DNA from 4 places in the Streptomyces sp. NPDC097595 genome. Region 3 is predicted to be linked to each of the others. Evidence: riboswitches for the same ligand, from Rfam matches in the RefSeq annotation. Region 3 holds a riboswitch; each other region holds the start of a gene.
What was found. Region 3 has a riboswitch for cobalamin ahead of ACIQZN_RS15915 (cobalamin biosynthesis protein). Riboswitches for the same ligand answer to the same signal wherever they lie in the genome.

Region 1 (7,044 bases), on a different contig from region 3:
CGCGGTGAAGGCCGAGCCGTCGACGCTCGCCTTCCAGGTGTTGGAGCCGCTGTTGGCCTTGCCGTTGAGCGAGGTGAGCTGTCCGGTGCCGGAGGACGGGGTGACCCCGCTGACGCAGCCGGACGGGGTGGCCGCACTCGTGGCCGCGTCGAGAACCGCTCCGAGCGTGGTCGTGGATCCGGTCGGGGTGAGCGGGACGGAGCACACCTTCAGGCTGCCCGTGCCGTCGTCCACGGTCAGTGCGAAGGACGTCGCGGTGCCCGAGGTCAGCGAGGTCTGGCCCACCCACTGGGGTGCGCCCGAGGTGACCGGCGTGGGCGGGGTCGCCGTGAAGCCGCCGCCCGCCACCGCGCGCAGCCCGTCGATCGACGCGTACGCCTGCGGGCCGGTGTCGGTCGGGAGGTACTTGAATCCGCCACCGGGGTTGAACTGCTGGCTGATCAGGAAGTCGACCGGGGTCTTGCCCTTGCTGGTGAGGAAGTCACCGGTCTGGGGGTTGATCCCGCACGCGTTGAGCCCGGAGACGGCCCAGCCGTTGGAGTCCGTGTTGACGCCGAACATGGCCTCGAACGCACCGGTGTTGGCGATCAGCTTGCCCTTGAGGAACGTCTTCGCCTGCACGATGTCCGGATCGGTGTTGGCGACGCCCGACACGCAGAGCGCGGCCATCGCGGCCCCGGTCATGTCGATGTCGCTGTCGGCGGCCAGCGCGCCCGGATCGCCCTCGGCCTTGCTGTAGTTCCAGCCGCCGTCGTCGTGCTGGTTGGCCCGGATACGGGTGATCACCGCGTTGCGCAGCGACTGCGGTACGCGTATCTGGCCGCTGGTGGTCCTGGCGCCGTTCAGGGCGAGCGCCGCGAACACCGTGCCGTTGAAGTTGGCGGAGGGGCCGAAATAGCCGGGCTCGGCGGTCTGCCAGTAGCGGTACATGTCCGCGACGAGGTTGCGTGCCGCCGAGACGCGCGCGGGGTCGATTCCGGCCGCGTAGGCGTTCAGCGCGGCCCGCTCGTAGTCGGTGACGACCGGGGACGCGGACGGCCAGGCGCTGGTGGCCAGGAGGTTTCTGTACACCGTCCGCGCGTTCTTGGTCGCGTCGCCACCGGGGGTGACGTCCACCGCGGCGGTGCCCGCCGCCGCGAGCGCGCTGAAGGCCCACTCGTTGGACAGACCGGTGCCCGCGTACGAACCGTCGGACTGCTGAAGGGACTTGAGGTACGTCACACCGTTCGTCTTGGACGTGGCGATCTGCGCGGGCGTGGCGGTCGCCGCGGCCGGCAGGGTGGTGAGCGCGAACGCGCCCAGCGCGGCTACCGCGGTGAGGGCGGTGCGGTGGACAAGGGCGGGACGGGGCATGGCGTGCTCCAGGGTGAAGGGACGCCGACCCGCCCGGTGGCCGGCCCTTTCGAGCGCACGCAGCGGACTTGGCCGCCGTCCGCGAACGCGTGGACCGACTTCCAGATAGCCATCACCGCTTGGGCATTCGGGCTCGGAGGCGGTAGAAGCCCCCACACCGCTGCGCGTCAGCCCCGGATTCCCACCGGGTTCCCCCACTCGGCAGTGCGGGACAGTACCCGACGCCGGGCGGGTCCGCCACAGGGCCCCGGTGCGCCTCGGCGTCACGTCGGGGGCGGCCTTGACGGACCGTACGAACGCATGCTCCACTCGCTCCGATACGCAAGCTGTTCCAGGGGAAGCCGGTCGAAGTCCGGCGCTGACCCGCAACCGTAGACCCGGCCTGGCCGGGTGAGCCGGAGTACCTGGAGCTTGTTCCACAGCAACAGACGCCGTCGCGGACTACGGCGTGGTGCGCCCCGTGACGACGCGCGGTTCCTTGCGGAACTCGGGCGGCGTACTGCTGCCACGTCTTCGTACCCCCGCATCGGCCACACCCGAGGGGGCCCGGTGGGGACCATGCAGCGCCCGGACACAGGTGCACGAAGACGTCAGGGCATGTTCACGGCCGCGCTCTGCGCACTCGGCCTCCTGGCCGCGGTCTGCTTCGCCTTCCTGCCCGGCGCCCAGCGCGCCGCGGCGGCCCCGGCCGCCGACTGCACCGCCACCAAGGGCGCCGTCGTCGCCGTCGACTTCGGGCCCTTCGGCGGCACGGTCCAACGCGGCTGCGACACGACCCCCACCACCGGCTACGAGCTGCTGCACGAAGGCGGATTCAGCACCGAGGGCACCCAGCACGACGGACCCGCCTTCATCTGTCGCATCGGGTACGGCGCCTTCAACTCCGGTACGCAGTACCCGACTCCGGACAAGGAAGCCTGTGTCCTCACCCCGCAGGCCACCGCGTACTGGTCCTACTGGGTCGCCTCGGCCGGACAGGACGACTGGTCCTACAGCCAGTACGGGGCCATGAGCCGCAAGCTCAAGGACGGCGACGTCGACGCCTGGGTCTACGGCGGCACCGATGTCGAAGGCACCACGGGCAGGCCCACCTTCAGCCCCGACGACGTGCGCCCCGGAGGAGGGTCCAGCCCCGACCCGAGCGGCGAACCGACCGGGGCACCGGGAAGGGTGGACGTCGCCGCGGCCGCGAGCTGGCTGAAGGACGGCCTCACCGACGGCGAACGCATCGTGGACGAGGGCGCCGAGACCCCCAACTACCTCCTGACGACGGAGACCGCGTACGCGCTGGCCGCCGCCGACGGCAGGAGTGACGCACTCGACAAGGTCACCTCGTTCCTCGCCGCCCACGTCGACGACTACGTCTCGTCCAACGGCAAGGACCAGCCCCTCGCGACCGCGGCCGCCGCCCGGCTCGCCCTGCTCGCGGAGTCCACCGAGGGCGACGCGCACTCCTTCGGCGGCCGCGACCTGATCGCCGACCTCACCGGCAACGTGTGCACGGAACGCGCCCCCGGCGACGGCTGCACCGCCCCCGGAGACATCCGCGGCATCACCTACGCCGACGAGCAGGCCCGCGCCGTCCTCGCCCTCCTGCGGGCCGGCGAGAAGCCGGACACCGCCTCGGTCGACCGGCTGGTCCAGGTGCAGTGCAAGGACGGCGGCATCACCAGCATCCTCATCCAGCCGGGCGAGCGCTGCGAGGGCGACGCCGGCACCACCGGGCTGATCGCACTCGTCCTGCACGCGGCGGGCGGCCACGACGACGCCGTCGCCAAGGCCCGCGACTACCTCACGAAGACGCAGCTCGACACCGGGGCCTTCCCGGGCTACGCCGGGTCCACCACCGGTGACGTGATCACCACCGCCTACGCCGCCCAGACGCTGCGCGCGCTCGGCGAAACGAAGCGGGCCGGGGCCGCCGAGGGCTGGCTCTCCCGCGTCCAGCTCAAGGGCGGCGGCTTCGGCTACGACCAGGACGCCGTCGACCCCACCCTGTACGCGACCCCCGTCGCCGTACTCGCCGGTGCGCGTACCGATCTCGCGACGCTCACCACCGAGAAGAGCGAGCCCACCACCCCACCGACCACCACCCCTCCCACCACCGAGCCCCCGGCTCCCGGGAAGGGCCCCGACCTGAAGAAGGGCGTGGCCTACCTCACGGGCGCGGCGCAGCTCAAGCAGGGCCGCTACTACCCGGTCGGCCCCGGCTCCGGGCGCGCCGACTTCGGCCTGACCATCGACGGCGCCTACGCGCTCGCCGCCACCGGCCTGAACAACGCCAGGCTGCGCGGCATCGTGGACTTCCTGGACGACCAGGGCAAGGACGGCGAAGGACGGACGGTCAACGACTGGACGGGCGCCGGCACCGAGTACGCCGCCGGCGGATCGATCGGCAAGACCGCGCTGCTGGCCGAGGCCGTTGGACGCGACCCCCGCGACTTCGCCGGGCAGGACCTGATCGCCGCCCTGGACAAGGCGGTGTGCCCCGCCGCGAGCACCGCCCCGGACCGCTCCTGCGCGGCCGAGGGCGCCTACACCTACGCGCCGTCCGTCTTCTCGCAGGCGCTCGCTGTCATGGCCCAGCTGCGCGCGGGGGACAAGGACAACGCGAAGGCGCCGCTCGCCTACCTGGAGAGCCTGCAGAACGACGGCAACGGCGCCTGGCCGAGCCTGATCCCGCCGACCGGCGACTCCGACGTCGACTCCACCGCCATCGCCGCGATGGCCCTCGACCTCGCCGGCGGGGACCAGGCGGACGCGGCGGTCGGCAAGGCCCTGAAGTGGATCGCCTCCAAGCAGCTGCCCGACGGCGGATTCCCGGGCGCGGCGGGCAACTCCGTCAACTCCGCGGCCCTCGCCGTGCAAGGACTCTCCCTCGACAAGGACACGTACAAGAAGGAGATCGACGCGGCGCTGAAGTTCCTCGCCGGGCAGCAGAACGGCGACGGCGGCTTCAAGGTCGCCAAGGAGGGCCAGCCGGGCTCCGACCTTCGGGCCTCCACCCAGGCCGTGGGCGGCGCCACCGGCATCTCCTTCGGGAAGCTGGACCGCAGCCTCGACGGTACCTCCGCCCAGGCCACCCCCACCGACGACACCGGCGGCACCCCGCAGATCCTCACCCCCGGCGACGACGACTCCGGTTCGGGCGGCGGCATCGTGAACGCGGACGGCGGAAACGGCGGTGACGGCGGCGCCCTTGCCTCCACCGGGGTCCAGGTCACCGCGCTGGCGGCCTTCGCCGTGCTGCTCACCGCCCTCGGCTGGTGGGCCGTCGCCGCCGCCCGGCGCCGGGTCGCGGCCGGAGCGGGACGATGAGGCCGGTCCTGCGCACCCTGAGGCCGGGCCCGTCCACCCTGAGGCCGGTCCTGCGCACCCTCGCACGCCTGGTGGCCGCGCTCGGCCTCACCCTCGCGGGGCTCGGCGCGACCGCGTCCCCGGCGGCGGCCGACCCGCAGCCCATGGGCCGGTGCACCACCACGTCGGGCGCGGTCCTCGCCGTCGACTTCAGCCACTGGGGCGGGCCCATCTACCGGGCCTGCGGGACGACTCCGACGACCGGCTACGAGCTGCTGAACCAGGGCGGCTGGCGCACGGTGGGGACCGGGCACGACGGACCCGCCTTCATCTGCCGGATCGGCTTCAGCGGCTACAAGAGCGGCAAGCAGTTCCCGCCCACGTCCGAGGAGGACTGCGTCCTCACGCCCCCGGCGTCCGCCTACTGGTCGTACTGGCACGCCAACCCCGGTGCCAACGACTGGGAGTACAGCCGGCTCGGCGCCATGCTCTACCGGCCGAAGCCGGGCAGCGTCGACCTGTGGATCTTCGGCGGCACCGACATCGGGGGAACCAAGGGCCGCCCCAAGGTCACTCCCGACCAGCTGCGGGCCCACAACACCAAGCCCAGTGGGGCCGGTTCGCCCGCCTCCACCGAAAAGGCGCCCGGCCTTCCGCCGGATGTGGACACGGGACCCGCCCCGGAGCAGGGCGCCACCCAGGAGAACACACCGTCCCCGACGCACTCCAAGAAGCCGAAGGCGTCCGAGAAGCCCGAGAAGAGCGAGTCGCCCTCGCCGTCACCGTCTCCGCCGGACACCCCCACCCCCTCGGACACCCCGAGCGCGGGCGCGGCGGCCGCGAAGGGCAAGACCCCGGTACTCAACGCCGAACCGACCGCCGACGCACCCCACGACGCCGGTTCGGTGCTGCCGGTCGTCGCGGGCGCCGCCCTGGTGGTGCTCATCGGTGGCGCCGCGTTCTACGCCGCCCGCCGCAGGCCGCACGAGTGAGCACGGTCGCCCGCCCTGCCGCGCAGCCGCCGGCCGCCCCGCCCGGTCCCGTACCGGACCCGGGCGGTCGGCGGCTGCCGCGCGGTCTGCATCCGCTCGCCTGGTGGATCTGGGCACTCGCCCTCGCCACCGCGGTCAGCCGCACCGCCAACCCGCTGCTGCTCTTCCTGGTGCTCGCCGTCCTCGGCTACGTCGTCACGGCACGCCGGACGACAGCACCCTGGGCCCGGGGCTTCAAGTACTACCTCTACCTGGCGCTGACCGTCGTGGCGATCCGCGTCACCTTCCGCGCGGTCTTCGCCACCGGCATCACCCCGCACGACCACTTCCTGTTCGCCCTGCCGCACATCCCCACCCCCGACTGGTACGCCGGCATCCAGCTCGGCGGCCCGGTCTCGCTGGAGGCGGTCCTCTCCTCCGCCACGGACGGGCTCCGACTGGCGTGCATGCTGTGCTGCATCGGCGCCGCCAACACCCTCGCCAACCCGAAGCGCGCCCTGCGGGTCCTGCCCGGTGCGCTGTACGAGCTCGGCGTCGCCGTGACCGTCGCGATCAGCGTCGCTCCGCAGCTGGTGCAGAGCGTCCAACGGGTGTCCCGGGCGCGGAAACTGAGGGCCGGCCGCACCCAGGGGCTGCGCGCCCTGCGCGGCATCGTCGTGCCCGTCCTGGAAGACGCCCTGGAGCGGTCGCTGCGCCTGGCCGCCGCCATGGACTCACGCGGATACGGCCGGGCCGGCACCGCGACCCGCACCTCCCGGCGCATCACCGGTGCCCTGATGCTCCTCGGCATGTGCGGACTGTGCGCGGGGGCGTACGGGCTCCTCGACGCCACCGCCCCCGCCTTCCTGGGCCTTCCCGCGATGGGCGTCGGCGCGGCGCTGTGCGTCGCCGGGCTCCGCCTCGGCGGCCGCCGGGTCACCCGCACCACCTACCGGCCCGACCCCTGGCGCACCGCCGAGTGGCTGGTCGCCGGCAGCGGTGTGCTCTCGGCGGTCCTGCTGTTCGCCAACCTCGGCTACGACCCCGCCCAGCTCAACCCCACCTTCTACCCGCTGACTTGGCCCGAGCTCCCGCTCGTGCCGACCTCGGCGGTCCTGCTGGCCGGTGCGGCGGGATTCCTCGCCCCGCCGCCCGCCGCGACCCACCGCACCGACCCGAAAGCCGGAACCGCGTGATCACCTTCGACCAGGTCACCATCGAGTACGACGACGCGGCCGGCCCCGCGCTCCGTGACGTCGACCTGACGGTCGAGGAGGGCGAGCTGTGTCTCGTCGTCGGCCACACCGGCGTCGGCAAGTCCACCCTGCTCGGCGCGGTCAACGGCCTCGTCCCGCACTTCACCGGCGGCACCCTGTACGGCAGGGTCACCGTCGACGGCCGGGACACCGCCCACCATCCGCCG
Region 2 (7,044 bases), on a different contig from region 3:
ACCGAAGTACTACCGGCTGAAGCGACATCTCCTCGACATGACGGACACCATGCCGCCGGGCACCCCCGTCCCCCCGGAACGGACCCTGGCAGCCGAGTTCGACACCTCGCGCACCACCGTGCGCCAGGCGCTCCAGGAGCTGGTCGTCGAGGGCCGGCTGGAACGCATCCAGGGCAAGGGCACCTTCGTCGCCAAGCCGAAGGTCTCCCAGGCCCTGCAACTCACCTCGTACACCGAGGACATGCGCGCCCAGGGCCTCGAACCGACCTCGCAGCTCCTGGACATCGGCTACGTCACCGCCGACGACACCCTCGCCGGGCTGCTCGACATCAGCGCCGGCGGCCGGGTCCTGCGGATCGAGCGCCTGCGCCTGGCGAGCGGCGAACCGATGGCCATCGAGACCACGCACCTCTCGGCCAAGCGCTTTCCCGCGCTGCGCCGTTCACTGGTCAAGTACACCTCGCTCTACACCGCGCTCTCCGAGGTGTACGACGTCCGGCTGGCCGAGGCCGAGGAGACCATCGAGACCTCCCTCGCCACCCCGCGCGAGGCCGGGCTGCTCGGCACCGACGTGGGCCTGCCGATGCTGATGCTCTCCCGGCACTCGCTGGACGAGCAGGGCGAACCGGTCGAGTGGGTGCGCTCGGTCTACCGCGGCGACCGCTACAAGTTCGTGGCCCGCCTGAAGCGGCCGCTGGACTGACCCGTCGTACGCATGTGCTTCCGAACGGCCCCCGGACCCGCCCCCGGGGGCCGTTCGGCGTTCCCGTGGCCCGGCTTGGCCTGGACCAACCCCCGGACGTTTGCCGCCATTGGGGCCATCCGGCCGGTCCATGGCGACCGTTGCCGGACCGCAATGCGGACAGGGGGTGACGGTGGCCGGATCCCTCGCCTAGATTTCCTGCGCATTACAGGTGATCAGCGAGGGGACGGAGTCGCCGCCATGGCGGAAGAACCAGAAGGAAAGCCACCGACGGTCACGCCGTTGCGGGTGGTCATCGCCCTGTGTCTCATCGCGCCGTTCGTGGCGATGCTCTGGGTGAGTTCGTACGCGAAGATCGACCCGACCTTCATCGGCATCCCGTTCTTCTACTGGTACCAGATGCTCTGGGTGCTGATCTCCACCGCGCTCACCATGATCGCTTACAAGCTGTGGCAGCGTGACCAGCGCGCCCGCAAGGGGGGTGCGTCGGCATGAAGGACGGCGTGAACGGCGTCGCGCTCGGCGTCTTCATCTTCTTCTTCCTGGCCGTCACGGTCATGGGCTTCCTGGCCGCCCGCTGGCGCAGGGCCGAGAACGAGGCCACCCTCGACGAATGGGGCCTGGGCGGACGGTCGTTCGGCACCTGGGTCACCTGGTTCCTGCTCGGCGGCGACCTCTACACCGCGTACACCTTCGTCGCGGTGCCCGCGGCGATCTACGCGGCCGGCGCCTCCGGCTTCTTCGCGGTGCCGTACACCATCCTGGTCTACCCGCTGATCTTCACCTTCCTGCCGCGCCTGTGGTCGGTCTCGCACAAGCACGGGTACGTCACCACCTCGGACTTCGTCCGCGGCCGGTTCGGCTCGAAGGGTCTGTCGCTGGCCGTCGCGGTCACCGGCATCCTCGCCACCATGCCGTACATCGCGCTCCAGCTCGTCGGCATCCAGGCGGTGCTGGACGTGATGGGCGTCGGCGGCGGCGAGAACACCAACTGGTTCGTCAAGGACCTGCCGCTGCTGATCGCGTTCGCGGTGCTCGCCGCGTACACCTACTCCTCGGGGCTGCGGGCGCCCGCGCTGATCGCGTTCGTCAAGGACGGGCTGATCTACCTGGTCATCGCCGTCGCGATCATCTACATCCCGATCAAGCTCGGCGGCTTCGACGACATCTTCGCCTCCGCCCAGGACAAGTTCACCAAGGCGGGCGCGGGCGGCCTCGCACCGGCCGCGGCCGGCCAGTGGGGTTACGCGACCCTGGCGCTCGGGTCCGCGCTGGCGCTGTTCATGTACCCGCACTCGATCACGGCGACGCTCTCCAGCCGCAGCCGTGAGGTGATCCGCCGCAACACCACGATCCTGCCGCTCTACTCGCTGATGCTGGGCCTGCTCGCGCTGCTCGGCTTCATGGCGATCGCCGCCGGCGTCAAGGTGGACAACGGCCAGCTGGCCATCCCGCAGCTGTTCGAGAACATGTTCCCCGACTGGTTCGCGGGCGTGGCCTTCGCCGCGATCGGCATCGGCGCCCTGGTACCGGCCGCGATCATGTCCATCGCCGCGGCGAACCTGTTCACGCGCAACATCTACAAGGACTTCCTGAAGCCGGACGCGACGCCCGAGCAGGAGACCAAGGTCTCCAAGCTGGTGTCGCTGCTGGTCAAGGTCGGCGCCCTCGCCTTCGTCCTCACCATGGACAAGACCGTCGCGATCAACTTCCAGCTGCTCGGCGGGATCTGGATCCTCCAGACGATGCCGGCCCTGGTCGGCGGCCTGTTCACCCGGTGGTTCCACCGCTGGGCGCTACTCGCCGGCTGGGCGGTCGGCATGATCTACGGTACGGCTGCCGCGTACGGGGTCGCGAGCCCGACGCAGAAGCACTTCGGCGGGTCCTCCAAGGAGATCCCGGGCCTCGGTGAGATCGGCTACATCGGCCTCACCGCGTTCGTGCTGAACGTCGTGGTCGTCGTCGTCCTCACCTTCGTCCTGAACGCCGTGAAGGCGCCTGCCGGGATCGACGAGACCTCCCCGGGCGACTACACCGCGGACGCGGGCGACCCGGGCGTCCAGGAGAAGCTGCCGCCGGCCACGGCGGGAGCGCCGGGCGGTCACTGACCGCACACCTTTACGCCACGCGACACAAGATGTGGGGGCTGCCCGACAGGGCGGCCCCCACATGTATGCTCGTGCTCGCTGTCGCCGCAGGGGAATCCGGTGTGAATCCGGAACTGTCCCGCAACGGTGTATTCGGTGCGCTTTCGCGCACCCGTGGAGTCCGAGGACCTGCCGACAGCGCATCCGGCTCGACCGAACCGGATGCCCAGACGTCCGGGCCTCGTGGATGGGCCGGTGGACGCCGCACGGAGTGCCGCCCCGCCCGGGCCCGCTCCTGCCCGGCTGCCCCCGCTCTCCGCCGGCCCAGAGCCGAGCGAGGGAGAGCACCACGTGACCATCGCGCCAGCCGATCCGGTTTCAGCGGCCGAAGCAACGGGGACCGCGAGCGACGGACCGGGTACCGCACTGCTGCGGACCCTGACCGACCTCACCGCCGACCTGCCCGACACCGACCCCGGTCGCGTCGCCGCCGCCGCCCTGCGCGGCCGCAACGCCCGGTCGGACGAGGCGGAGCTGCGCTCGCTGGCCACCGAGGCCGCGGCGGGCCTCATCTCCGAGGACCCCGCCTACTCCCGGCTCGCCGCCCGGCTGCTCACCCGCACCATCGCGGACGAGGCCGCCGGGCAGGGCGCCACCTCGTTCTCCGCCTCGGTCGCCGTGGGCCACCGCGAGGGCCTGATCGCGGACCGCACCGCCGCGTTCGTCACGCTGCACGCGGCCGCCCTGGACGCCCTGGTCGAACGGTCCCTCGCGGACGGGGCCGACGACCGCTTCGGGTACTTCGGGCTGCGCACCCTGCACAGCCGCTACCTGCTGCGCCACCCGCTCACCCGCCAGGTCATCGAGACCCCCCAGCACTTCATGCTCCGGGTCGCCGCCGGGCTCGCCGAGGACGACTCCGTGCGGGCGCTGGACGAGGTCGCGGCGCTGTACGGGCTGATGAGCCGGCTGGACTACCTGCCCTCCTCGCCGACGCTCTTCAACTCCGGCACCCGCCACCCGCAGATGTCCTCCTGCTACCTGCTGGACTCGCCGCTGGACGAGCTGGACTCGATCTACGACCGCTACCACCAGGTGGCCCGGCTGTCGAAGCACGCGGGCGGCATCGGCCTCTCGTACTCCCGCATCCGCGCCCGCGGTTCGCTGATCCGGGGCACCAACGGCCACTCCAACGGCATCGTGCCGTTCCTCAAGACGCTGGACGCCTCCGTCGCCGCCGTGAACCAGGGCGGCCGCCGCAAGGGCGCCGCCGCGGTCTACCTGGAGACCTGGCACGCGGACATCGAGGAGTTCCTGGAGCTCCGCGACAACACGGGCGAGGACCAGCGGCGCACGCACAACCTGAACCTGGCGCACTGGATCCCGGACGAGTTCATGCGCCGCGTCGACGCGGACGGAGCCTGGTCGCTGTTCTCCCCGGCGGACGTGCCCGAGCTGACCGACCTGTGGGGCGACGACTTCGACGCCGCGTACCGGGCGGCCGAGGCGAAGGGCCTGGCCCGCAAGACCATGCCGGCCCGCGAGCTGTACGGCCGGATGATGCGGACCCTGGCGCAGACCGGGCAGGGCTGGATGACGTTCAAGGACGCCTCCAACCGCACCGCGAACCAGACCGCCGAGCCGGGCAGGGTCGTGCACTCGTCGAACCTGTGCACCGAGATCCTGGAGGTCACCGACGACGGCGAGACGGCCGTCTGCAACCTCGGCTCGGTCAACCTCGGCGCGTTCGTGGACGGCGGCTCGATCGACTGGGAGCGTCTTGACGCCACCGTGCGGACGGCGGTGACCTTCCTCGACCGGGTCGTGGACATCAACTTCTACCCGACCGAGCAGGCCGGCCGGTCCAACGCCCGCTGGCGGCCGGTGGGCCTGGGCGCGATGGGGCTCCAGGACGTCTTCTTCCAGCTGCGGCTGCCCTTCGACTCCCCCGAGGCCCGGGCGCTCTCCACGAAGATCGCCGAGCGCATCATGCTCGCCGCGTACGAGGCGTCCTGCGACCTCGCGGAGCGGTCCGGTCCGCTGCCCGCCTGGTCCGAGACCCGGGCCGCGCGCGGGGTGCTGCACCCCGACCACTACGACACCGAGGTGAACTGGCCGGAGCGCTGGGACGCCCTGCGGGCCCGGATCGCGAAGACCGGGATGCGCAACTCGCTGCTCCTGGCCATCGCCCCGACCGCGACGATCGCCTCGATCGCGGGTGTCTACGAGTGCATCGAGCCCCAGGTCTCGAACCTCTTCAAGCGGGAGACCCTGAGCGGCGAGTTCCTCCAGGTCAACGGCTATCTGGTGGACGAGCTGAAGCGGCTCGGCGTGTGGGACGCGCGGACGCGTGAGGCGCTGCGCGAGGCGAACGGCTCGGTGCAGGGCTTCGCCTGGATTCCGGCGGACGTGCGGGCGCTGTACCGCACCGCGTGGGAGATCCCGCAGCGCGGCCTGATCGACATGGCGGCGGCCCGTACCCCGTTCCTCGACCAGAGCCAGTCGCTCAACCTGTTCCTGGAGACGCCGACGATCGGCAAGCTCTCCTCGATGTACGCGTACGCCTGGAAGCAGGGCCTGAAGACGACGTACTACCTGCGGTCGCGTCCGGCGACCCGGATCGCCCGTGCCGCGTCCGGGGCCGCGTCGGCCGCCGCCCCCATCCCCGTACAGCAGGCGCAGGCTCCCGACGCGGACGCCATCGCCTGCTCCCTGGAAAACCCCGAGTCCTGCGAGGCCTGCCAGTAATGACCGCTGTCAACCACGAGAAGAACCTGCTCGACCCGGGCTTCGAACTGACCCTGCGCCCCATGCGCTACCCGGACTTCTACGAGCGCTACCGGGACGCGATCAAGAACACCTGGCACGTGGAGGAGGTCGACCTCCACTCGGACGTGGCGGACCTCGCCAAGATGACGCCCGCCGAGCAGCACCTGATCGGGCGGCTCGTGGCGTTCTTCGCGACGGGTGACTCGATCGTCGCGAACAACCTGGTGCTGACGCTGTACAAGCACATCAACTCCCCCGAGGCGCGGCTGTATCTGTCGCGGCAGCTGTTCGAGGAGGCCGTGCACGTCCAGTTCTATCTGACGCTGCTCGACACCTACCTGCCCGACCCGGACGACCGCGCGGCGGCGTTCGCGGCGGTGGAGAACATCCCCTCGATCCGCGAGAAGGCGCAGTTCTGCTTCCGCTGGATGGACTCGGTGGAGAAGATCGACCGGCTGGAATCGAAGTCCGACCGCCGTCGCTTCCTGCTGAACCTGATCTGCTTCGCGGCGTGCATCGAGGGACTGTTCTTCTACGGCGCCTTCGCGTACGTGTACTGGTTCCGCTCGCGCGGGCTGCTGCACGGCCTCGCCACGGGCACCAACTGGGTCTTCCGCGACGAGACCATGCACATGAACTTCGCGTTCGAGGTCGTGGACACGGTCCGCAAGGAGGAGCCGGAGCTCTTCGACGACGCCCTGGAGCAGCAGGTCACCGACATGCTGAAGGAGGCCGTCGAGGCGGAGCTGCAGTTCGGCCGCGACCTGTGCGGCGACGGGCTGCCCGGCATGAACACCGAGTCGATGCGCGAGTACCTGGAGTGCGTCGCCGACCAGCGGCTCACCCGGCTGGGCTTCCCTGCGGTGTACGGATCGCAGAACCCGTTCTCGTTCATGGAGCTCCAGGGGGTCCAGGAGCTCACGAACTTCTTCGAGCGGCGCCCGTCGGCGTACCAGGTGGCCGTCGAGGGCACGGTCGGCTTCGACGACGACTTCTAGGCGGAAGGGCTAGATTCTGGCCCAGCTCCTGACGTACGGACGCCGTGCGGCCCCCACCGGCCGCGCGGCGTCCGCCGTTTGCGGTGGGCGGGTGCTCCGGTCCTGTTCCGCTGCGCGCAGCTCGCGGTCGATGCGGCGCTCGCGGGCCATGCCGACCAGGGCGGGCAGCAGGACGAGGGCGAAAAGTGCGGAAATGCCGAGGAAGTTCTGGAATGTGTTCATGCCTCTACTGTCCTCGCTCCGGCGAAGAAGCGGCAGTGGCAGGACTGTCATAGGGCATCGAATTACTGCCACACTGGGTCCATGCTGAACAATGTCGCCGCCCTGATGCTCGATGACGTCAACCCTTTCGAACTCGGCGTGGTCTGCGAGGTGTTCGGCCTCGACCGCAGCGACGAGGGCCTGCCGGTGCACGATTTCGCGGTGGTCTCCGGCGAGGGGCCCCAGCTGCGGACCCACGCCGGCTTCACGATCAACACCCCTTACG
Region 3 (7,044 bases):
GAGCACCGGCCGCCCCTCGGCGGCGCGCCGCCGCAGCGCCTCGGCGAGGCCGCGTTCACGCAGCCAGGCGAGCGCCTTCACGGTGCCCCGGGTGCCCGGCACGATGACGAGGTCGGCGTCGGCCAGCTCCTCGGGCCGGTCCACGAAGCGGACGACGACGCCCGGTTCGGCGGCCAGCGCGTCCACATCGGTGAAGTTCGACATCAGCGGGATCGCGCACACGGCGACGCGCAGGACGTCCTCGCCGTGCGGCGGGGCGACCGTCGACTCGCGTACGGTGCCGCGCAGCGACACCCGCAGCCCGTCCTCCTCGTCGATGCCGAGCCCGTGCGCGAAGGGCAGCACTCCGTACGTGGGACGGCCCGTCAGGTCCCGCAGCATGTCGAGCCCCGGCTCAAGCAGCGAGACGTCGCCCCGGAACTTGTTGACCAGATATCCCGCGATCAGCTCCTGGTCCTCCGGAGCGAGCAGCGCCGTCGTGCCGAAGAACGAGGCGAAGACCCCGCCCCGGTCGATGTCCCCGACCACCACGACCGGGAAGCGGGCCGCGCGGGCGATGCCCATGTTCACGATGTCCGTGCGGCGCAGGTTGATCTCGGCGGGCGAGCCCGCGCCCTCGCAGATCACCGCGTCGTACGTGCTCCGCAGCTGCTCCAGGCAGTCCGTGACGGTGGACAGCAGCTGTTCCTGCCGCCCGCCGTGGTAACCGCGGGCGCTCATCTCGCCGACCGGCCGCCCCATCAGGACGACCTGGCTGGAGCGGTCGCCGCCGGGCTTGAGCAGCACCGGGTTCATCAGGGCGGTCGGCTCCACGCGGGCGGCCTGGGCCTGCATCGCCTGGGCCCGGCCGATCTCGGCGCCCTCGCGGGTGACGAAGGAGTTCAGCGACATGTTCTGCGCCTTGAACGGGGCGACCTTCACGCCCCGGCGCACCAGCCAGCGGCAGATGCCCGCCGTGACGACGCTCTTGCCCGCGTCCGATGTGGTCCCGGCGACCAGCAGTCCGCCGCTCATATCGTTCTCCGTCCAGGTGTACGAGGTCTGCGGGCCCGGCGCGCGACCGCCCCCGCGCCCAGCCGGGCGGCCACGCTGACGCCGAGGGCGAGCACGCCCACCCGGCGCGAGAGCCGCACCGCGCGCTCGATGTCCCCGGTCTCCACCGCGCGCCCGGCCTCCCCGTTGAGCACGGGCCGGTGCTCGACGCGGCCGCCGTAGGCGAGGGTCCCGCCCAGCCGTACGCCGAGCGCCCCGGCGAACGCGGCCTCCACGGGCCCCGCGTTGGGGCTCGGGTGGGTCGCGGCGTCCGCCCGCCAGGCCCGAACGGCCTCGCGGGGGCGGCCGCCGGAGGCCACGGCGAGCAGGGCGGTGAGCCGGGCGCCGGGCCAGCCCGCGAGGTCGTCGAACCGGGCCGAGGCCCAGCCGTACCGCAGATGGCGCGGCGACTTGTGGCCGACCATCGCGTCGAGCGTGTTGGCGGCGCGGAATCCGACGAGCCCGGGGACCCCGGCGAGGGCGCCCCAGACGAGGGCGCCGACCACCGCGTCCGAGGTGTTCTCGGCGACGGACTCCACCACGGCGCGCGCGATCCCGGGGCCGTCCAGCGCCTGCGGGTCGCGCCCGCACAGGTGCGGCAGCCGCTCCCGGGCCAGCTCGATGTCCCCCGCGTCGAGCGCCCCGCCGATGGCCCGGGCCTCGCGCCCCAGCGACGTACCGCCGACGACGGACCAGGTGGCGGCGGCGGTCAGGGCCACGGAAGCGGCGGGGTGGCGGCGCAGGGCGCGGGCGGCGAGCGCGGCGCCCGCGGCGGCGCCCCCGGCGCAGATCAGGGTGTGCAGGGCGCCCCGGCCGCGGTGGTCGCGCCAGAGCCGGTCCTCGACGGCCGCGGCGGCCCGCCCGAAGGCGGCGACCGGGTGGCCCCTGCGGGGGTCACCGAGCAGCAGGTCGCCGATCAGGCCGGCGGTGGCGCCGTACGCGTAGATGCGATCGGCACGCACGGTTCAGCCGGCCGTACCGGAGTCCGCCGACAGAGGCTGTGGGGAGAGGGGCGCACGGCAGCCGGGCATGGCGATATGTCCTCACTCAGGGTCCGCGCCCTGGTTCGACGTGACGGCGACAAGAGTCTCCTGGCTTCCGGATCGGCGGATTCCCCCGGTCTTCCAGCCCGCTCGCGCGGGCCGTGACGTGCGGTGGGGGACCGCTCCCCGGTGACAGTGGCGGGACCGCGCCGGATTCGCACCGGCTTCCTCTGCTGTCGCCGTAATGGCTCCGGCAGTCCACCACGCCCCGCGAACGCCCGTCAACTCGCCGTTGACCTGCGACGGCAGGGTGGGGGCGGACGCACATCGGGCCGGACGCGCACGAGGTGCGTCCGGCCCGATGGAGCGGGTGTCGCGTCAGGCGACGATGAGATAGATGCCGTACGCGACCGCCGCCGCGCACAGCCCGAAGCAGACGTACGCCCCGGCGCGCGCCAACAGGAGCGAGGAGCCCGCCGGACCGCCCTGCGCGGCCGTTTCCGGCTGCTTGGAGAGGCCGACGATGCCGAGCGTGAAGAGGCCCACCAGGGCGACGGTGGCGACGAGGGAGACGCCGAAGACGGTGCCCAGAGCTGCCCAGTCGATGTTCATACGGGGTGTCCTTACCGGAGTACCGGGGTCTGTCAGACCGTGGCGGGTCGGGCCGGATCGGCGGCGACGGGTGCGGCGGGCGCCGGGATGGTGGCGGCGAGGTCGTGCGCCACGGTGGGCGGCGGGCTCACGGCCGCGATGGCCTGGGTGACGACACCGGCGGGCTCGGCCGGGGCCGTGTCCTCGGTGCCGGGTGCGACATCGCCGTGGCCGACGGGCTTGCGGCGCGAGAGCACCCAGATCGCCCCGGAGCCGGCGATCAGGAGGGCCGCGACGACCACGACGCCCCAGGTGCCCTGTTTCGTCAGGAACTCGGCGCCCGCACCGACCAGACCGGCCGCCGGCAGGGTCAGGCCCCAGGCGACGAACATCCGGGTGGCGGTGGACCAGCGGACCACACCCCCCTTACGGCCGAGGCCCGCGCCCATCACGGCCCCGGAGCAGGACTGCGTGGTGGAGAGGGAGAAGCCGAGGTGCGAGGAGGCCAGGATGACGGTGGCCGCGCTGGTCTGGGCGGCGAAGCCCTGCGGGGGCTTCAGCTCGGTCAGGCCGCTGCCCATGGTGCGGATGATGCGCCAGCCGCCGAGGTACGTGCCGAGCGCGATGGCCAGGCCGGCGCTGACGATGACCCAGACCGGCGGGTTGGAGCCGGGGGAGAGGACCCCACCGGTGACCAGGGCCAGGGTGATGATGCCCATCGTCTTCTGCGCGTCGTTGGTGCCGTGGGCGAGCGAGACGAGCCCGGCCGAGGCGATCTGGCCGGCCCGGTAGCCCTTGGCGGTGGCCTTCTCCTGGGCGTCGTTACGGATCTTCCCGCCGATCCGGTACGTGAGCCTGGTGGCCAGGAGCGCGGCCGCGCCGGCCACGATCGGGGCGGCGACGGCGGGCAGCAGCACCTTGGTGACGACGGTGCCGCCGTTGACCGACGACCAGCCGGCGGACATCACCGCGGCGCCGATGAGGCCGCCGAACAGTGCGTGGGAGGAGCTGGACGGGAGCCCGACCAGCCAGGTCAGAAGATTCCACAGGATGGCGCCGACGAGCGCCGCGAAGATGACCTCGGTTCTGAGGCCGTCCTCGTTGACGATCCCGCCGGAGATCGTCTTGGCGACCTCCACGGACAGGAACGCGCCGACCAGATTGAGAACGGCGGACATCGCGACCGCCGTCTTGGGTTTGAGTGCGCCGGTCGAGATGGTCGTGGCCATCGCGTTGGCGGTGTCGTGGAAACCGTTCGTGAAATCGAACACTAGAGCTGTCACGATCACTATCGCGAGCAGCAGCGTGATGTGTTCCATTTACCCAGGCAATCGTTCGACGTCATTGGCACGTGGAACGTAGGCAACTTGAGTGAACGGAAGATGAACTGAGAAGGGCGTTGCGGTGACCCCCGCGACGGTGGCCGGGCGGGGCCCGGAAAGGATCTTCGGATGAGTGACGGACGGCACGACGCGATCGCCCGGGGATGGGAGGCGGTCGTCGCCGCGGCGCGCCGCACGGCGGCCGAGGGACTGGTCGTCGGAACCTCCGGAAACGTCTCGCTGCGGGTCGGCGACACGGTGCTGGTCACGCCCAGCGGAGTGCCGTACGACCGGCTGCGCCCCGAGGACCTGACCGGCGTCGATCCGGAAGGCAACCAGACCTACGGGACACTGGCCCCCACCAGCGAACTTCCCCTGCACCTCGCCGTCTACCGGAACACCGACGCGAGGGCCGTCGTGCACACCCACGCGGTCCACGCCACGGCCGTCTCCACCCTCGTCACCGAGGTCCCCCCGGTCCACTACGCCGCCGCCATGCTCGGCGGCACGGTCCGGGTCGCCCCCTACGCCCGCTACGGCACCCCCGAACTCGCCGCGAACATGCTCACCGCCCTCCGCGACCGCACCGGCTGCCTGCTCGCCAACCACGGCACCGTCACCTACGGCGCCACCCTCGACCAGGCGTACGACCGCACCGCCCAGCTCGAATGGCTCTGCCACGTCTGGCTCACCGCGAGCGCCGTACCCGGCCGCACCCCGGCCCTGCTGTCGGGCGACCAGCTCGGCGAGGTCCTGGAGGCGCTGAAGGGATACGGGCAGCGCTGACGCCGCACCGGACGGCCCTGCCCACTGGCATCGCGGCGCCCGGACCCCGACACTGAGGGTGTGCGCCCGGTTACCGCGACGGCAGCGGCCGTCACCACACTCATCGGCGCCGGCGCGGCAGCGGTCGCGGCCGGCCGGTTCGCCGGCGACGTCGCCCTCAGGACGCCGCCCGGCCGACCGCTCCCCGCCGACCGCGAACTCACCGTCCACGCCACGGCCGCCGGACAGGTCACCCTGACCCGGTCCCTCACCTCGCTGCGCCCCGGCACGTACGGGCTGACCGGCAAGGACGTCCTCGCCGTCGTCGGCCCCGTGATCGACCGGGCCCACCAGGCCGCCGACACCGTCGTGCGCCGGCTGGAACGCGTCGACCACGGCATCCTCGCCCCCGGCGACAAGGTCCGCCTCACGCCCCAGGTGTACAGCGGCGACCCCGGCAGCGCGCTCGGCCTGGCCTTCCGCGAGGTGCGGATCCCGGGCGAGCTGGGCGAACTGCCCGCCTGGTACGTCCCGGCGCCCCGCCCCACCTGGGTCATCACCGTCCACGGCATCGGCGCCACCCGCGAGCACCCGCTGAACCTCGTCCCCTTCCTGCACGACCAGCAGTTCCCCGTGCTCGACCTCGCCTACCGGGGCGACCCGGGCGCCCCCCGCTCCCCGGACGGCCTCGGCCACCTCGGCGAGTCCGAGTGGCGCGACCTGGACGCCGCGATCCGCTTCGCCGTCCGCAACGGCGCCGAGCAGGTCATCCTGTACGGCTGGTCCACCGGCGCGTCCATGGCGCTGCACGCCTGCGTGGGCTCCGCGCTCCGCGACCGGATCTCCGGCCTCGTCCTCGACTCGCCCGTCCTGGACTGGAACGACACCCTGCGCGGCCTGGCCGCCGCACGCGGGGTCCCCGCCGCGCTGCTGCCGCTGGCCGTCCGCGCCGCGCAGGGGCAGACCGGACTGCACGGCACGGGGCTCCTGGAGACTTCGCTGCCGGCGACCCTGCACGTCCCGACGCTGATCTTCCACGGCCCCGACGACACGCTGGCGCCCTGGGTGCACTCCCGCCGGCTTGCCGCGACCCGCCCCGACACGGTCTCGCTGCACACCGTGGACCGCGCTCCGCATGCGGCGATGTGGAACGCCGACCCGGCCCACTACGAAGAGACCGTGCGCCGCTTCCTCACGCCCCTGATGTGAGGTGATGCGCCGGTTCGGCCGATTGGTCCCGGGCGGTGCGCGGCCCCGTCAACGCCGGTGACCCGGGTTCCGTTTGGGCTTTCGGGCCGTCAGGGGCAAGACTGCTCCCGTGACGTCCCGTACCCCGCGCGACTCCAGGCTGCGTCTTGTCCGCCCGCGACCCCTCACCACCGCCCGAAGGGCCGTGACCACACGGCGCACCAGGCCCGCGCCGCGCCCGCCCGAGGGCACCCCACCCCGGGCGGAGCTGGCCCGCCAGGCCCGGACGGCCCTCGCCGACGCCGTACGCATCGCCCGCTGGGCGGCCGACGGGGCGGCCCCCGGCACCACACCGCCGGCCGCCCTCGAACACGCCGCCGCCGCGCTGGACATCTCTCCGGAGCAGGTGCGCTCCGGCTGGGACCGGGCCCGGCTCGCCGGACTGGTCGAACTCCACGGCGACACCGCACGGCCCGGCTGGCGGCTGCGCGCCTGGGACCGGGACGACTCCGCGGTGCTGCGCGGCTGGGTCGCCCTCTTCGACGCCTGGTCGCTCGTCCACCCCGCGCCCCGGGGCGTCGAGTCCACCGCCGTCGCCGAGGCCGTCGAGGCCGTGCCCCAGGTCCTCTCGCTGCTCCAGCTCTCGGCCGGCCCGGTCACCGTGCCCGCCCTCCTCGACCTCCTCGGCCAGCGCGTCGCGGAGCTCCACGAGGAGCGCTGCGAGGTGCCGTACGGCCCCGAGCCGCTGCCCGCCCCCGCCGAACCGGCCCCCACCGCCCACCCCCCGGCGCTCGTCGCCCGGCTGCTCGACTGGGCCCTGGAGGGCCTGGCCGACGTCGGGGCGCTCACCCTCGGCGCGGGCCAGGCCACGCTGACGCCGCTCGGCAACTGGGCGGTCTGGGTCAAGCTGGAACAGATCTGCGTCGCCGCGCAGAGTCCCGCAGGCAACATCGAGCAGGCCGCCGCCGACATGCTCCTCGGCTGCGCCCGCCTCACCCCCGGCCCCGCCCGCGCCGAATACCGCGCCTGGCTGGCCGCCCGCCCCGTCGGCAGCGCCGTCGCCGAACTGCTCGACGTCGCCCGGGGCGAGGACGCGTTGCTGCGCGGCCTGGCCTTCGAGGCCCTGCGCGTGGTCGGCGCCCCCGCGGAGCCCGAGGTCCGGG
Region 4 (7,044 bases), on a different contig from region 3:
ATGACATCGGCGTCCAGGTCGTCGATGGCCTGGACGATGTCACCGAACTCCGCGTAGCACATGTGCGTGTGGATCTGGGTGTCCGGGCGCACGCCGCTGGTGGTGAGCCGGAACGCCTCGGTGGCCCAGGCCAGGTAGTCCGCCCGGTCGGCGGCCCGCAGCGGCAGCGTCTCGCGCAGCGCCGGCTCGTCCACCTGGATCACCGAAGTCCCGCTCGCCTCCAAGTCGTCGACCTCGTCGCGCAGGGCGAGGGCCACCTGCCGGGCGGTGTCCCCGAGCGGCAGGTCGTCGCGGACGAACGACCAGGCGAGCATGGTGACCGGGCCCGTGAGCATGCCCTTGACCGGGCGGTCGCTCAGCGACTGGGCGTACGAGGTCCAGCGCACCGTCATCGGTTCGGGGCGCGAGATGTCCCCGGCGAGGACCGGCGGACGCACGTACCGGGTGCCGTAGGACTGCACCCAGCCGTGCTGGGTGGCGAGGTACCCGGTCAGCTGCTCGGCGAAATACTGGACCATGTCGTTGCGTTCGGGCTCGCCGTGCACCAGGACGTCGATGCCCGTCTTCTCCTGGAAGGCGATGACCTCCTGGATCTCCGTCCGGATGCGCTCCTCGTAACCCGCCGTGTCGATGCGCCCGGCCCGCAGGTCGGCGCGCGCCGACCGCAACTCGCCGGTCTGCGGGAACGAGCCGATGGTCGTCGTCGGCAGCAACGGCAGCCCCAGGTGAGCCCGTTGGGCCGCGGCCCGCTCGGCGTACGGCTGGGAGCGGCGGCCGTCCGCGTCCGTGACAGCCTCGGCCCGGGCGCGCACGGCCGGGTCGCGGGTGAGGGGGGAGCCGGCGCGGGAGGCCAGCGCGGCCTTGTTGGCGGAGAGTTCACCGGTGATGGTGCCGGTGCCCTGCGCGAGGGCCTTCGCCAGGGTGACGATCTCCGCGGTCTTCTGCCGGGCGAAGGCCAGCCAGCGGACGATCTGCGGGTCGATGTCCCGCTCGGCGGCGGCGTCCAGCGGCACGTGCAGCAGCGAGCAGGAGGCGGCCACGTCGACGCGGTCGGCCAGCCCGAGGAGGGTGCCGAGCGTGGACAGCGACTTCTGGAGGTCGTTGATCCAGATGTTGCGGCCGTTGACGACACCGGCGACCAGGCGCTTGCCCGGCAGTCCGCCCACGGCCGCGAGGGCGTCGAGGTTGGCGGCGGCGGCCTCGGTGAAGTCCAGCGCCAGGCCCTCCACGGGGGCCTTCGCCAGGACCGGAAGCGCCTCGCCCAGCCGGTCGAAGTAGGAGGCGACGAGCAGCTTCGGCCGGTCGGTGAGCGCGCCGAGGTCACGGTAGGTGCGCTCGGCCGCGTTGAGCTCGGCCGGGGTGCGGTCCTGGACGAGCGCCGGCTCGTCGAGCTGCACCCACTCGGCCCCCGCCGCGCGCAGGTCCGCGAGCACCTCCGCGTACACCGGCAGCAGCCGGTCCAGCAGGGTCAGCGGCTCGAAGTCGGCGGGCACACCGGGGGCCGGCTTGGCCAGCAGGAGATAGGTGACGGGGCCGACCAGCACCGGCCGCGCGGTGAGGCCCTGGGCCAGGGCCTCCTTGAGCTCCGCGACCTGCTTGGTGGAGTCCGCGGTGAAGACGGTGCCGGGGCCGAGCTCGGGGACCAGGTAGTGGTAGTTCGTATCGAACCACTTGGTCATCTCCAGCGGCGCCACGTCCTGGGTGCCCCGCGCCATGGCGAAGTATCCGTCCACCGCGTCGGCCGCGACGGCCTCGCGGTGGCGTTCGGGGATGGCGCCGACCATGACGGTGGTGTCCAGGACGTGGTCGTAGAGCGAGAAGTCGCCGGTGGGGACTTCCTGGATGCCGGCGTCGGCGAGCTGCTGCCGGTTGTCGTGCCGGAGCTGTGCGGCGGTCTGCCGGAGGGCGTCCGCGCTGACGCGGCCCTTCCAGTAGCCCTCGACGGCCTTCTTGAGCTCCCGGTCGGGGCCCTGGCGGGGGTAGCCGTACACGGTGGCGCGTGCTGCCGCGGCTGCGGACTTGGATGTCACGGAGATCTCCTTCGCGAGATGAATCCCTGAGATCCCGGAGACGGGACGAGAGCGCGAAGGTGACGACGACCCGACGGACACGGTCCTCGCGCGGCGCGGCGCGGTTGCTCCGTCTGGTGTGTACGCCGACCCGCCCACGAGGTCACCGGAATGTCCGCGTACGGAATGGTCCGTGCGCGGGCAGTTGGCAGGTCTTCGGACTCGCGGGCACGCCCTCCGTACCGGAGGACACCTACTGGCCGTCGCTTCCCAGACCCGTCCCGGGCCCAGTGCGTATGACGGCGGTCGTTCCCGCTCACCGCTGCGGGGCAGTCCCGGATTCCCACCGGGTTCCCTCTTGCGACACCCCGCCTGGCGGACGGGGCGAACCAGCTGCTGCGGCCACCTTACGTGGTGCCGCCGGGTGGAGGGACACCCGTCTCACGCCGGCCTCCGCCGGTCCTCGGCCGGTCCTCAGCTCCGTGGGGCGAGGACGAAGGAGTGGATGAGCTGGGACAGTTCCTCGCGGAAGAGCTTCTCCGGGCTGAGGGCCTGCCGCTGCATGTGACCGTAGACCTCCAGGGACACCAGGCCGTGCAGGTGGCTCCAGATGCGCAGGGCGAGGGCCACGGCGGCCGGGGGCAGGCCGGGGAAAGCGGGGCGGACCTTGTCCAGCAGACCGGGATCGAAGTCGGACCACTCGAAGTCGCTGTCCCGGTAGCGGCGTTCGGCGTGCGGCCACGCGGCGGCGGCGAGCGCCGTGATGCCGGTGCAGACCCGGCGGGCGGCATCCGGGGCGGCGCCGCCCTCGGGCGGCCGGTAACCGGGGACCGGGTCGCCGTAGATGAGGCGGAAGCCCTCCGGGTGGGACAGTGCCCAGCTCCGGAAGGCGGTGGCCCATGCCTCGATCCGGGCGGCCGGGTCGTCGACGGGGGCGGCGGCCCAGGCGGCGTCCACGGTGTCGGCCAGTGCTGAAGTGACCCCTTCGATGCCGACACCTGAACGGCAGGTCGCGTGGCGGCCTGCGGGTGGAAGTGGTCGGCCATGGCTCGTGGCAAGCAGTTTCCGGAGGAGTTCAAGAACGACGCGGTCGAGTTGGTGCTCTCCTCGCCGGAGCGGCCGGTTGCGGACATCGCGCGGTCGCTGGGCGTGCATAAGGCGACGCTGGGCACGTGGGTGGAGCGTGAGCTGGGCCGGAGGCGCAAGGCTGCCGGCAACGACGGCGGTGATGCCGCGGTGAGCCGGGAGGTCGAAGCGCTGAAAGCGCAGGTCCGCGAGTTGGACCGGCTGCTGGCCGAGCGGAACCACGAGCTGGCGCATGCCCGGCAGGACATCGACATCCTGCAGAGGGCGGCCGCCTATTTCGCACGGGAGACGGGGCAGTGATCCGCTACCGCTTCGTCGACGAGATCCGCGCGGAACACCCGGTCAAAAGGGTGTGTGACCTGCTGGGATGGGACAGATCCAGCTACTACGGATGGAAGAACCGGCAGCCCGCGAGAGACGCGAAGAACACCTCGGACGAGGGCCTGCTCGCGGAGATCCGGCAGGTCCACGACGCCTCGTCGGGAACCTACGGTGCCCTGCGCGTGACCCGGGCCCTGCACCGCCGGGGCGTCACGGCGAACAGGAAACGGGTCGCGCGGATCATGCGCGAGCACGCCATCCAGGGCGTCTCCAGGCGGCGACGCAAGTCGCTGACCCGCCAGGACAGGAAAGCGGTGCCGGCGAAGGACCTGGTCATGCGTGACTTCACCGCTCCGATGGCCGGTCTGAAACTCGTCGGAGACATCACCGAGCTGCCCACCGGGGAAGGCAAGCTCTACCTGGCGACGGTGATCGACCTGTGCACGAAGGAACTGGTCGGCTGGTCGATCGGCGATCACATGCAGGCGGAACTGACCGAAGCGGCTCTCCGCATGGCCCATCACCAGGGCCACACGGCCGGCAACGCGATCTTCCACACCGACCGCGGCAGCCAGTACACGTCCAGGCTCATGCGGGAAACCTGCCGTGAGCTGGACATACGCCAGTCGATGGGCCGGACCGGATCCTGCTACGACAACGCTGCCGCAGAGTCCTTCTTCGGCAGCCTCAAAACCGAGATAGGAAGGGAGGCTTGGCCGACGAGGGCCGAGGCCAGGGCGGACACGTTCCGGTGGATCACGTACTACAACCACCGCCGTCTCCACTCAGCCATCGGCTACCAGACGCCGCACGAGGAACGGCAACGAAGAAGCCACCCCCTCACACTCGCGGCATAATCGGACGTGTCGGCCCCAAAGGGGTCAGGTCAACCTTCAGTGACCCCTCCGGTCTCTTCACCGATGACGGGACTGGCCACAGCGAGCTACGCACAGGCGAGCAGCGCAAGGACGCCGGCAAGGCCCCCGGAGGCACCGGCAAGAACGGCTGCTACTACAGCTGTGATTACGGCGGCAGCAGCCCGCGCCAGGACGAGTTGGGGAGGCGAGCGACAGCAGCTTATCGCTCTGGAATATCCTTTCCAGACGCCGAAGCCATACTCAATCCGACTGCCACTCAGCTGGTAGCGCTGTGGTTCATGGGCGCGACACCACTGGCGTACCAGTTCGACGAAAACGACAAGATAACAGAAGGTGTGAAGCGTCACATATGGTTGTCGGTTGTGCGTGATTACCTGGCACATCGCAAGGGGGTGAAAATCGGTGAGACTATCAAGGGCCTCGATTACAAGACCAAATATGGGGCGGCGATGAATAATCTATCCCTCACTGACTTGATGGCAGGTGAATTGTCATCCGCTGCCGCACAATTGTTCGTCGGTGACTCCCCGAATAACTCGGAAGGTGCCACTCGCGCCGTCCTTGGTTCCTTCAACCTCAAAGCCACAGTGACTGGATACGATAAGCAGTCCAAGAGGGGGAAGGTGGAGTTCATCCTCACGAATATGATGACGAAGAAGTCCTTGACGCGAGGGGTTTCCAAGGAGGGCTACGAAGGCGGTGCTAAGGATCCAGGGGCCATGGCATTGTCTAATCGTACCGGGGCGTTGTTTCCAAACGGACAAAGAGATATGAAGATGACCTTTCGGTGGAGTGAGCAGATCGTGATGCGGGAGCCTGAGCGGTGAGACACGTGCCAGCCGCTGGACTCGCAATGGCATGTGTCGGGGTGCTGACTCTCAGTTCCTGCGTGGATAGTCGTACCGACCCGCCCCCATCCCCCGTCAAGGTGACTGCCGCTGATATATACGGGACTTGGGCGGGTTGGAAGGGTAGTTCTCTGAAACTGCAGCCCGAGCACCGCGCGGTCGTGGAGAAGCTTGACGGGCAGGAGTTCGCTTTCGACGATGCCTGGCGCATGTCGGGTCCGGGGTCCTGGCGCCTGTTGGAGCCCGGAGCGTACAGAGGCGGGAACACCGTAGGGGATGGGTGGGTGATTCAGGTCAAGGCGACCTCGGCTATCAGTAAAGGGAAAAAGGGTTCTTTGGCTGAAGGCGCGAGGTCGGCGACTGAACTCAATCCAAACGATGCCGCATCTCGCACGGAACCTCCGCCAAAAGAGGCGGTTTGGGACATTGGGATCAATAGAGGTGAGAAGGGAGAACTTCGCCTGTTCTTCTTGACGTCGGATCCCGATGTGCGGGATACCTACTACCTCACGAGAAAGAAGTAAATAATAGGAGCCGCGGCATTCCTGCCGCGGCTCCTATTATTTTTGGAATTGATGAAGCTTGTGAACGCATTCCCTGGGACGGCTCGCAGTACGTTACATGGTTGCTTAGATCGTGTCCTATGTGGGGGCTGAGCTGCTCGTCCTCGTTCTCCTTCCGCTTCTTGTCGTCCGTCGCTATGGCGGCCTTCACCTTGCCGACCAGTGCGTCATCGGATTGGACGGAGACGTTCGAGGGCTGAGCCAGATCCTGGAGCACTTCCTCAGTCGGCGTCAACGGCTCTCCTTCACGGTGTGCGAGGTCGGTTCGCCAGCGGTGGGACAGTGCGAAATGGAGGAGCGGCGCACGCAAGTGCGCAGGGGCGCGTGACCTCGGCTTCAGCCCGGGCGGGCCGGCGCCGGCGCTGACGCGCCTTGCTCGCGAGTTCCACGCTGCCGTGCGGCCTGGACGACTGGTACCTGACGAGCTCACCTCTCGGAGCGGTCGAGCATCGCGCCCTGATGGTCAAAAGGGGGTCGCGTTCCTTGAACCGGAGCGATGTCGGTGCCTGAGAGGTCGGTGATGCGTCCCACGTCCGCACGCCGTCCGTGTGCAGAGGGACCTCCTGCATGCCTGATGGGTCATCAGTGAAGTCAGTATCCGGTCAGGGTGTGTCCCCGCACATTCCCGGGCGATCGTTTCAACAGGCGCCTGAGTGACGGAATAGCCCCAGGTGGGAAGCTGCCTCACCTGACCAGAGCGATGTTCCTCATAAACATCGTTCGGGGTGTGCCGGTGTACACTTGAGACCGCCCTTGACCTGCAGAAAGCAGGCAGGGAGCCGTCTCGGAGGAGTCCAAAGTGCTGCGTACTCTGTTCAAGTCCAAGATCCACCGTGCCACCGTCACCCAGGCCGACCTGCACTACGTGGGTTCCGTCACCGTTGACGCCGAGCTCATGGAGGCCGCGGATCTGCTGCCCGGTGAGCTCGTGCACATCGTGGACATCGACAACGGGGCCCGGCTGGAGACGTACGTCATCGAGGGCGAGCGCGGGTCCGGGGTGATCGGGATCAATGGTGCCGCCGCCCATCTGGTGCACCCGGGTGATCTGGTCATCCTCATCAGCTACGCCCAGGTCGAGGATGCCGAGGCGCGTGCCCTCGTCCCGCGTATCGTGCACGTCGACGCGGACAACCGCATCGTCGCACTCGGTGCCGACGCCTCCGCGCCCGTGCCGGGCAGTGACACCGAGCGCAGCCCGCACGCGGTGCCCTCGGCGCGCTGAGGCGGCTCGTCGAACGAGGGGCACACCGCCATGGCAGAGCAGACCGGGCCCGAGATCCATGACGACCGGGCGGCCGGCAAGCTGTCCGCGTACGAGGACGGCGAGGCCGTCGGC

Region 1: another riboswitch for cobalamin. It lies ahead of ACIQZN_RS01780 (prenyltransferase/squalene oxidase repeat-containing protein); the one in region 3 lies ahead of ACIQZN_RS15915 (cobalamin biosynthesis protein).
Region 2: another riboswitch for cobalamin. It lies ahead of ACIQZN_RS25530 (ribonucleoside-diphosphate reductase subunit alpha); the one in region 3 lies ahead of ACIQZN_RS15915 (cobalamin biosynthesis protein).
Region 4: another riboswitch for cobalamin. It lies ahead of metE (5-methyltetrahydropteroyltriglutamate--homocysteine S-methyltransferase); the one in region 3 lies ahead of ACIQZN_RS15915 (cobalamin biosynthesis protein).

The regions. Positions count from the first base shown of each region.
Region 1 covers NZ_JBIWCN010000001.1:409,910-416,953, forward strand. Annotated here, with positions in the region: gene ACIQZN_RS01775 (prenyltransferase/squalene oxidase repeat-containing protein) at 1-1,353, opposite strand, end outside; cobalamin riboswitch at 1,475-1,548, opposite strand; cobalamin riboswitch at 1,649-1,780, shown strand; gene ACIQZN_RS01780 (prenyltransferase/squalene oxidase repeat-containing protein) at 1,951-4,671, shown strand; gene ACIQZN_RS01785 (hypothetical protein) at 4,668-5,642, shown strand; gene ACIQZN_RS01790 (energy-coupling factor transporter transmembrane component T) at 5,639-6,817, shown strand; gene ACIQZN_RS01795 (ABC transporter ATP-binding protein) at 6,814-7,044, shown strand, end outside.
Region 2 covers NZ_JBIWCN010000018.1:36,812-43,855, forward strand. Annotated here, with positions in the region: gene ACIQZN_RS25515 (GntR family transcriptional regulator) at 1-703, shown strand, start outside; gene ACIQZN_RS25520 (DUF3311 domain-containing protein) at 944-1,198, shown strand; gene mctP (monocarboxylate uptake permease MctP) at 1,195-2,811, shown strand; cobalamin riboswitch at 2,864-3,002, shown strand; gene ACIQZN_RS25530 (ribonucleoside-diphosphate reductase subunit alpha) at 3,142-5,538, shown strand; gene ACIQZN_RS25535 (ribonucleotide-diphosphate reductase subunit beta) at 5,538-6,557, shown strand; gene ACIQZN_RS25540 (hypothetical protein) at 6,567-6,779, opposite strand; gene ACIQZN_RS25545 (GlxA family transcriptional regulator) at 6,861-7,044, shown strand, end outside.
Region 3 covers NZ_JBIWCN010000009.1:54,053-61,096, reverse strand. Annotated here, with positions in the region: gene ACIQZN_RS15920 (cobyric acid synthase) at 1-1,014, opposite strand, end outside; gene ACIQZN_RS15915 (cobalamin biosynthesis protein) at 1,011-1,994, opposite strand; cobalamin riboswitch at 2,117-2,247, opposite strand; gene ACIQZN_RS15910 (hypothetical protein) at 2,394-2,627, opposite strand; gene ACIQZN_RS15905 (anion permease) at 2,660-3,925, opposite strand; gene ACIQZN_RS15900 (class II aldolase/adducin family protein) at 4,058-4,714, shown strand; gene ACIQZN_RS15895 (alpha/beta hydrolase) at 4,775-5,902, shown strand; gene ACIQZN_RS15890 (hypothetical protein) at 6,087-7,044, shown strand, end outside.
Region 4 covers NZ_JBIWCN010000001.1:420,061-427,104, forward strand. Annotated here, with positions in the region: gene metE (5-methyltetrahydropteroyltriglutamate--homocysteine S-methyltransferase) at 1-2,030, opposite strand, end outside; cobalamin riboswitch at 2,199-2,418, opposite strand; gene ACIQZN_RS01815 (TetR-like C-terminal domain-containing protein) at 2,484-2,966, opposite strand; gene ACIQZN_RS01820 (transposase) at 3,054-3,395, shown strand; gene ACIQZN_RS01825 (IS3 family transposase) at 3,392-4,273, shown strand; gene ACIQZN_RS01830 (hypothetical protein) at 4,573-5,121, shown strand; gene ACIQZN_RS01835 (hypothetical protein) at 5,650-5,940, opposite strand; gene panD (aspartate 1-decarboxylase) at 6,505-6,930, shown strand; gene ACIQZN_RS01845 (GNAT family N-acetyltransferase) at 6,961-7,044, shown strand, end outside.